DNA from 4 places in the Methylobacterium sp. ARG-1 genome. Region 3 is predicted to be linked to each of the others. Evidence: predicted binding sites of a transcription regulator. Region 3 holds the regulator's gene; each other region holds the start of a gene.

Evidence for each region. The regulator LexA, encoded in region 3, represses DNA repair genes until DNA is damaged. The targets are predictions, from matches to a motif close to TGTTCNNNNTGTGTTCNG.
Region 1: recA (recombinase RecA) is a predicted target of LexA. The motif match lies at 1,196-1,213, and genes of this name have one in related genera.
Region 2: AKJ13_RS21710 (DUF3072 domain-containing protein) is a predicted target of LexA. The motif match lies at 1,171-1,188, and genes of this name have one in related genera.
Region 4: AKJ13_RS29365 (DNA-processing protein DprA) is a predicted target of LexA. The motif match lies at 1,299-1,316, and genes of this name have one in related genera.

What each region holds. Positions count from the first base shown of each region.
Region 1 covers NZ_LHCD01000005.1:191,094-193,292, reverse strand. The annotation lists gene recA (recombinase RecA) at 43-1,134, opposite strand; gene AKJ13_RS08250 (PAS domain-containing sensor histidine kinase) at 1,297-2,199, opposite strand, start outside.
Region 2 covers NZ_LHCD01000028.1:17-2,215, forward strand. The annotation lists partial or broken gene AKJ13_RS21700 (sugar transporter) at 1-233, opposite strand, end outside; gene AKJ13_RS21705 (hypothetical protein) at 461-691, opposite strand; gene AKJ13_RS21710 (DUF3072 domain-containing protein) at 911-1,162, opposite strand; gene AKJ13_RS21715 (gluconokinase) at 1,340-1,915, shown strand; gene AKJ13_RS21720 (Cof-type HAD-IIB family hydrolase) at 1,919-2,199, shown strand, end outside.
Region 3 covers NZ_LHCD01000001.1:1,406-3,604, forward strand. The annotation lists gene AKJ13_RS00020 (biliverdin-producing heme oxygenase) at 1-331, opposite strand, end outside; gene lexA (transcriptional repressor LexA) at 621-1,340, shown strand; gene AKJ13_RS00030 (ComEC/Rec2 family competence protein) at 1,334-2,199, opposite strand, start outside.
Region 4 covers NZ_LHCD01000063.1:6,011-8,209, forward strand. The annotation lists gene AKJ13_RS31780 (hypothetical protein) at 1-223, opposite strand, end outside; gene AKJ13_RS29365 (DNA-processing protein DprA) at 450-1,193, opposite strand; gene AKJ13_RS29370 (recombinase family protein) at 1,367-2,071, opposite strand.

The sequences.
Region 1 (2,199 bases), on a different contig from region 3:
AGGGCCTTGAGCCCTCTGGAAACCCGCGATGCGCCGAAGCTCTTAGGCCTCGCCCTCGTCGAGCTCGTCGTCGGTCGGCTTGGCGTTCTCCAGGATCTTCTCGGCCACGAGGCCGGAATTCTGGCGGATCGAGGCTTCGATCTTGCCGGCAATCTCGGGGTTGTCCCGCAGGAAGCCCTTCGAGTTCTCGCGGCCCTGGCCGAGGCGCTGGCTGTTGTACGAGAACCAGGCGCCGGACTTCTCGACGATGCCGGCCTTCACGCCGAGATCGATCAGCTCGCCCACCTTCGACACGCCCTCGCCGAACATGATGTCGAACTCGACCTGCTTGAACGGCGGCGCGACCTTGTTCTTCACGACCTTGACGCGGACCTGGTTGCCGATCGCCTCATCCCGGTCCTTCAGGGTCGAGATGCGGCGGATGTCGAGGCGCACCGAGGCGTAGAACTTCAGCGCGTTGCCGCCCGTGGTGGTCTCCGGGCTGCCGTACATCACGCCGATCTTCATCCGGATCTGGTTGATGAAGATCACCATGCAGTTCGAGCGCGAGATCGAACCGGTGAGCTTGCGCAGGGCTTGGCTCATCAGGCGGGCCTGGAGGCCGGGCTGGCTCTCGCCCATCTCGCCCTCGATCTCGGCCCGTGGGGTCAGCGCGGCGACCGAATCCACCACCAGCACATCGATGGCGCCGGAGCGCACCAGCGTGTCGGTGATCTCCAGGGCCTGCTCACCGGTATCGGGCTGCGAGATCAGCAGGTCGTCGAGATTGACGCCGAGCTTGCGGGCATAGACCGGATCGAGCGCGTGCTCGGCATCCACGAAGGCGCAGACGCCGCCCTTCTTCTGGGCCTCGGCGATGGTGTGCAGCGCCAGCGTCGTCTTGCCGGAGGATTCGGGGCCGTAGATCTCCACGACCCGGCCGCGGGGCAGGCCGCCGACGCCGAGGGCGATGTCGAGGCCGAGCGAGCCGGTGGAGATCGTCTCGACCTCCTGCACCTTGTCGTTCTTGCCCAGACGCATGATCGAGCCCTTGCCGAAGGCGCGCTCGATCTGGGACAGGGCGGCGTCGATCGCCTTGGACTTGTCCTTGTCCACCGGGGGCATGTCGACCACTTTCAATGCAGGCTGGGCCATCTGGCGGGCTCCTTATGAAGGGGTTGCGCGCCATTCACAACGCGCGGCAACACCGCGCCTATGTACCTGTTTTGTTCTATTTCGGCAAGGGTGCGGGATACGAGAACGCCGCCCCGAGGGGGCGGCGCGCCGGTTCTCCACCGGGTCGTCGCCGATACCGTGTCAGTCGGCAGCCATGGTCTTCTTCACGGTCTCGACCAGCTGCTTGAGGCTGAAGGGCTTGGGCAGGAAGTTGAAGGCCTCGCCCTCGGGCAGGTTCTTGCGGAACGCGTCCTCGGCGTAGCCGGAGACGAAGATCACCTTCAGGTCCGGCTGGTGCTTGCGCACCTCGCGCAAGAGGGTCGGGCCGTCCATCTCCGGCATCACGACGTCGGAGACGACGAGGTCGATCGGCTGGCTGCCCTCGCGCACGATCGCCAGGGCCTCCAGGCCGGAGGCCGCTTCCAGCACCGTGTAGCCCCGGGCCGAGAGCGCCCGGCTGTTGACCGCCCGGACGGGATCCTCGTCCTCGACCAGCAGGATCGTCCCCTGCCCGGTATGGTCGGCCGCGGGCTTGCGCGGGGCCGGCTTCTCCGGGGTCTTCGTCGTGGCGGGCCGCTCGGCGGCCTTGCCGGTTCCGGTGGGCTTGGCCGGCGCCTGGCCCGGCGTCGGCATGTCGGCCCGCGGCAGGGCCGGGATCGCGGGCACGGCCTCCTCGGGCTCCGCCACGGGCACGTGCCGCGGCAGGTAGATGCGGAAGGCGGTCCCCTCCCCGATCTTCGACTGCACGTCGATGGTGCCGCCGGATTGCTTGACGATGCCGAACACCGTCGAGAGGCCGAGGCCGGTGCCCTTGCCGATCTCCTTGGTGGTGAAGAACGGCTCGAAGATCTTCTCCATCAGCTCGGGCGGGATGCCCTGGCCGGTATCGCGCACCTCGATCAGCACGTGGTCGCCCGCGGGCGCCCCGCCCCGCCCGTCCACGGTCGCGGCCGGGCCCGGATCGGTCACGTTCTCGGTGCGGATCATCAGCTTGCCGCCGTCCGGCATCGCGTCGCGGGCATTGACCGCGAGGTTCACGATCAC
Region 2 (2,199 bases), on a different contig from region 3:
GAGGGGCGGTGGTCGCCGAAGGAGGCGAGCAGGCTGTCGAGCGGGCGTCCGCGCAGGGCCTCGACCACGGCCGGGGTGACGTCGATGATCTCGTAGCGCGCGAGCACGCCGCCGTCGGCCGTCGCGACTTCCGCGCCCGCCTCGATCGCGCTCGCCGTCGGTCCCGCCGCGGGCAGATACGTGCAGCCCGAGATCGCCGTCATGGCGAGCAGAGCGAGGGGGAGTTTGCGCATCCAGATGTTGCCCATCGGTTTTGCCGAGCCCGTGCCTAGCCCATAGCGGCTAGGGTGTCCGTAGCGGGTGGGCCACACTTCGCCCGCGACGGGCGAGAGGACGGTTTCATCCTCGCTAAGCACAGCTTTTTCGAGGCGACTCGGGGAAACGTGCCCGGTGCGTTCGGCAAACGGCCCGCCGACGCGACGCTGCAGCGACCGATCGAGGCGGCCTCGGATGGCTGCAATCACTCGGCTTGCGTGACGGTGGCGCTGATCTGGTTGTAGATCGGGATCATCCGGGAGCCGTAATAGCGGATGCTTCCGGCCGCGACGATGAAGATCAGCGCGCCGATCAGCGCGTATTCCATCGCCGTGGAGCCGTTCGCGTCGCGGGCGAACCCCCGGGCCCGGCCGGTCGCGCGGAGGCGGGATCGTCCGGCATCCGCCCCTGACCTGTCGCGGCTCGGCTCGCCCATCCGTGACTCCGACATCCGCCGCGTCCGGCCGGCCCTTACGCGCTGGCTTTAAGTCTAGCCCGGTCCCATTGCCGCCGCCTTAATGCAATCTCCGAAACACGGCGCATGCGGCGCCCGGACCCAAAACGGCGAAGGGCCGGAACCCGGACAGGTCCCGACCCTCGCGGATGCATCAGCGTCGCACCGGGGCCCGCCGAACGGCGAGACCCTGGAGACAATTCAGGCGTGGCCGGCCTTGTGCCGCAGGTCGTCGATCCGCTTGGAGGCCTCGGCCTTGTCGAGATCAGCGTCGAACGCCTCCGGCTCCTTGGCCTCCTCCGACAGGGTCTTGAGATACGAGGCCTGCGCCCCGGTCATCGGCTCGCCGCCGGTGGTCCACTGATCCGGATCCTTGATCTGGTTCGACACGTCCTTCGGATCGGTCTTCGGGTTCTCCTGGGTGGTGTCGTGCTTGTCGGCTGCCTTGGCCATGGGATTTCCGTTCCTGAAATGTTCCGTCTTCGCCATCGAGAACGCGGCGCCCTCGCCCGGGGTTCCGGGCGATGTTGGGGGGCTGCCCGGTGTTCCCCAGAAACCTTTTCTTCCCGGTCCCCGATCCTATTGATGAGGCGCTGGCGCACGGTTGCGCACCTGAACACGGTGGTCCGGATGACCTCGGAGAGGCGGATTCCTGAAGAGGCGGGCGCGGCCGCCCGCACGGCGCAGGTGCTCGTGGTGATGGGGGTCTCGGGCTCCGGCAAGAGCACGCTCGGCGCGCTGATCGCCGAACGGCTCGGCTGGATCTTCGTCGACGGCGACAGCTTCCACACCCCCGAACACATCGCGAAGATGCATGCGGGCCACGCCCTCGACGACGAGGACCGCGCACCGTGGCTCGCCCGGATCGCAACCTGGATCCAGCACCGGCTCGAGGCCGGGGAATCCGGGGTGGTGGTCTGCTCGGCCCTGCGCCGGGCATACCGGGACGTGCTCACCCGCGGGAGCCGGCGCGTGCGCATCGTCTATCTCGAGGGCGAAAGGGCGCTGATCGCCAAGCGCCTCACCGAGCGCCACCGCCATTTCATGTCGCCCCGCCTGCTCGACAGCCAGTTCGCGACCCTCGAGGCCCCCGGCCCCGATGAGCGCCCGATCGTCGTGGGGATCGATGAACCGCCGGACGCGATCGCCGATCGCGTCGTGGCGCAGCTCGCCGAAGAACCCTGCACCACCACCGGAAGGACCTGAGCCATGGATGCGGGATCGCGCAAAGCCTCGGGGATCGCCCTGGTGATTTCCGACGTCGACGGCACGCTGGTGACCGACGACAAGAGTCTCGCCGCCTCGACCATCGCGGCGGTGAAGCGGCTGCGGGCGGCCGGGATCGGGTTCAGCATCGCGTCGGCGCGCCCGCCGGTCGGCCTGAGGGCCCTCGCTGCCGAACTCGCGCTCGACCTGCCGATGGGGGCCTTCAACGGCGCCAGCGTGGTCCGGCCCGACCTCTCGACAATCGAGGAGCGGCTGATCCCGGA
Region 3 (2,199 bases):
GATCGATCGCGTCCCCGTCCTCCGCGGCTACGTCGGGGATCCGGCCGGCCACGTCGCGCAGATCCTGCGCGATCAGGGCGAGACGGCGCCTCCCGTCGAGATCGGGCAGGACGAAGCCCAGCGCGCCGTCGCGATAGAGCGGATCGACGCGTGTATGGAATCGGTATTGGACCTGCAGGAACAGCGCGTACCGTTCGAGGCTCGCGAAGGGCTGGCGTGCCATGACCCGCCGGTCGAGCTGATCATGGGCCGCTGCCGTCGCAGACCGCAGGCGCTTCACGCGGCTGCCCGGTTCGACAATATCGGATGTTGAGACGTCCATTCGACCCATGTCTTGATGGGGCACTCGACCGTTCCAGGCGGTCGAGGCCTATTCTGTCCGGGGCGAGGTCGGGACCTCGCCGTCCGGCACGAACCTTCATAGCGTCCGGACCATTCGATGCGATTCAGGTCACCGTGAGGCCGATGGGCAGAGTGCGCAGGCTTGCGCGACAGGGCGCGTCGGCCCATCAAGCTTGGCCGGATCAGGCTTGCGGAACACTTGCGGAACGTTTAACGTGTTCGTGATTTGTTTCCGAGGCCGCGCCGATGCGGTCCGCCAAGCCGCGAGTCCCCCGTCGATGCTCACGCGCAAGCAATTGGACCTCCTGCGTTTCATCCAGAGCCGCATGCAGGAATGCGGCGTCCCGCCCTCGTTCGACGAGATGAAGGACGCCCTCGATCTGAAGTCCAAGTCGGGCATCCACCGGCTGATCACGGCCTTGGAGGAGCGCGGCTTCCTGCGGCGCCTGCCGAATCGGGCGCGGGCCATTGAGGTGATCCGCATTCCCGAGAGCCTGTCGCAGGCAGCCCCGCCGCCCGCCGAGCCCCGCCGCTTCACCCCGAGCGTGGTCGAAGGTGGCAAGTCCAAGCTGCCGCCTCAACCCGCGACCACCCGGATGATCGATGATGGCGGGCGCGCCATCTCGATTCCGGTGATGGGCCGGATCGCGGCCGGTACGCCGGTCTCGGCGATCCAGAACCAGAGCCACGCCATCACCATGTCGCCGGACTTCCTGGCCGGCGGCGAGCATTACGCCCTCGAAGTGCGCGGCGATTCGATGGTGGATGCCGGCATCCTAGACGGCGACCTCGTGGTGATCCGCAAGCAGGACACGGCCAATACCGGCGACATCATCGTGGCGCTGATCGACGACGAGGAGGCCACGCTGAAGCGCCTGCGTCGCCGCGGCTCCTCGATCGCCCTGGAAGCCGCCAACCCGGCCTACGAGACCCGCGTGCTGGGTCCCGACCGGGTCCAGATCCAGGGCCGGCTCGTCAGCCTCGTCCGCCGCTACTGAAGCGGCTCGGTCGGCGCGTCGCCGGGCGTGGCGTCGGGACCGGCAGCGTCGGGCTCGGGCGGGATCGGGGTGCCGGGAGCGGGCGTTTCGGTCCGCTGCTCCGGTGACGGCCCAGCACCGGGGGACGGTCGCCAGGGAACGGAGCGGCCCTCATCATGGGCATAGCGAACCGTGAATCCCTCGCGGTCGGCCCGAAGGGCGACGGCGCCGTGGGCGGCGAGCGCCCGGCGGTCGATCACCAGTGGTGCGTGGCAGGTCGGCGGCGCGGCGAGCCGGGTAATTAGCACCGCCGCCCGGGCGCAATCCTCTGCGAAGGCGCGCCGGTCGCGGACCAGGGCGATGGCGCGGCCATCCGGCAGGCGCGCGGTGCAGCCGAGACGGTCGCAGCGTCCGCTCTGCGCGACACCGCCGATCACGGTTTTGGCCGACCGGCCGTCGCCATCCGCCTTGAGCCACTGCTCCAGCACGAAGGCCGAGGGGCTGCCCAGCGCCGCCAGGCGCCCATCGGTCCCGCGCACGGCCGCACCGCCGCCCTGCCGGTCGATATAGAGGTCGAAGCGGTCCGGCATCGCGGCGAGGCCGAGCCCCAGCAGGGCGGGCGGCAGGGCGAGCCAGCGCAGCCGCGAGACCGGGAGCGTGGCCAGGAGCAGCCCCGCCGCCAGCAGCACCAGCGCGCCGGTGCCGAAAGCCGGCAGCACCAGGGTGGCCCGATCGAAGCCGGCGATCCATTCGGCGATCGCCAGCATGCCGCCCACCGCCTGCCCCATCAGCCACCAGACCGGCCGGTCGAGGGCGAAGGGATAGGCCAGGATCCCGATCACCGCCGCGGGCATCACCACCAGCGAGACGAGCGGCAGGG
Region 4 (2,199 bases), on a different contig from region 3:
GTTGAGCTACCGCTTGACCATTAGAATTTGCTGCTATTGCTTCCGCTAATTTTAGAGTCCGGAAGTCGGGTGTTTTCCCTACGCAGGCATGGCTGTTGGGAACAGGAACCAAAGTCACACGGTCTCGCGTCAGTTCGGCGAGGCGATTTGCTAGATGTTGTCCTGCTATATTTAGGACTTTGTCCATGTTATCTTTATTGAATTTTCTCAGGGTATTTTCCACGGTCAACTCGAAATAACCATTGAAATCATCACCCTTGACGCTTTTTACTATACCGCGAGCCTTATAATCTTCGTCTCTCCAAGTCCCGCCCGCTATAAGATACTCGCAAGAGGAGTGAATTATCAGAGCCGTCATTTTTTTGGCGTGCCGCAGATCCCTCAGGCCAGATTATCGGCAACCTCGGGTTTGTCGATGGATTTCATCCATGGACTCGGCTTTGCGCGACTCAGAGGCGAGAAATGATGTCGTTCGTGCTGGACAACACGACCGTCCGCTCCTCTTTGAGGAAGCGGTGAGGCCACTGCAGGTTAGCGTCATCGACGACAGAGCGCAGGATGAATAACCACCGGCCCTGTCGAATGCACTCGACCGCCTGATGCAGTGTGCCGGACGTGTCAGAGGCTTCCACAATCACCGTGGCGTCGGACAGGAGCGCCATCACGCGGTTGCGCTTGGGGAAGTTGCCTTTGAACACCGCCTCGCCTTCTGCGAACGGCGACAGCAGCAGGTGCCGCTCGGCGATTTCCGTCTGAAGCGCCCCATTCTCGGCGGGATAGGCCTTCTGAAGGGGCGTGCCGATCACCGCTGCGGTGCGTCCGGAAGCTTCAATCGCCGTGGAGAGGGCAACGGTATCCACACCCTTCGCGAGACCGCTGACGACGAGGATCCCAGCGGCGCTTAGCTCACGCGCCAGGCGAGCCGCGCGGCGCGCGCCCTCCTCTGACACCTCACGCGTGCCGACGATCGACACCGCTTTACCGTTTAGAAGGGTGAGGTCTCCCGCGTAGTGCACGAAGGCGTCCCGCGTGCCGTAGCTGCGCAGGAGGTCGAACTGCTTGTCGTTCTTCACCGTACGCCCGGACGACCGGATGAGGTCTTGCAGCTCGATCCGATCGGCGGGGACGGACAGACGGTAGCGCTTGCGGGTCGTACCGCCTCGCTCCCCGCGCTGTTCGGCTCTCGCCGGCATCGTCTCCACCGCTCGCCCCGCGTTCGATGTGCCAACCAAGTCAGGACTCGGACAAGGCCAAGCTACCGCAAGATATCCTAACGGATTATCCACAAGTGAGTTTATAGTTCTTGTTTTGTTCATGGTCTATGGCGAAGATCGGGCATCCGCAGGCCAATTCAGCGTTCTGTCGATCACGATGCCGGAGTCGCGAGGCGCCCCAACACCCGCCCTACCTGCGTTGCACTCCACACGCCACCACGGGCCGTACGGACGCGACGGCCGTTCATCTCAGCCGCGATGGAACGGTGGGTGCCGCCCCGGGCCTGTAGCTCTCGAATGGTCGGCAGCACGGTGGCGGCGAAGGCGTCGGCATCGGCCTTGATCGAGGCGACGCCAAGCGCCCCGGCCTGGTCGAGGTTGGTCCGGTTGCCGAGCTTGGTCCCCTGCGCTTTCTTCGCGGCCAGGGCTGCCTTGGTCCGGGCCGAGATCATCCGGCGCTCTTGCTCGGCCAGGGCGGCGTAGATGTGCAGCATGAAGGGGTCGGCGTCCCGTCCGAGCTCGGCCACCATGAACTGCACCCGCTGCGCCATCAGCCCGGCGATGAACGCCACATCGCGCGACAGGCGATCGAGCTTGGCGACGACGACCGGGCATTTCAGCTTACGGGCGCGGGCAAGGGCATTGGCAAGTTGGGGGCGGCGGTCCAGCGCGTCGGCACCTTTGCCCGTCTCGACTTCCTCGAGCGTCGCGACGACCTCGAAACCCTCGCGGTCCGCGAACTCCGCGATCCGCTGGCGTTGATCCGCGAGGCCAAGCCCACTCTTGCCCTGCCGGTCTGTCGAGACGCGGACATAGGCGACGACGGGGGTCCGAGCCGGAAGCACGATGGCGGTCACGATAGCCTCGACGGCGTTTGACTACGAAACCATACGTCCGTTTGGATTTGTGTTCAATCGGCTTGTCAACGCTCGTCATCGAAACACTGAGATCAACATTGTCCACAGACAGTCATTGGAGATAGATC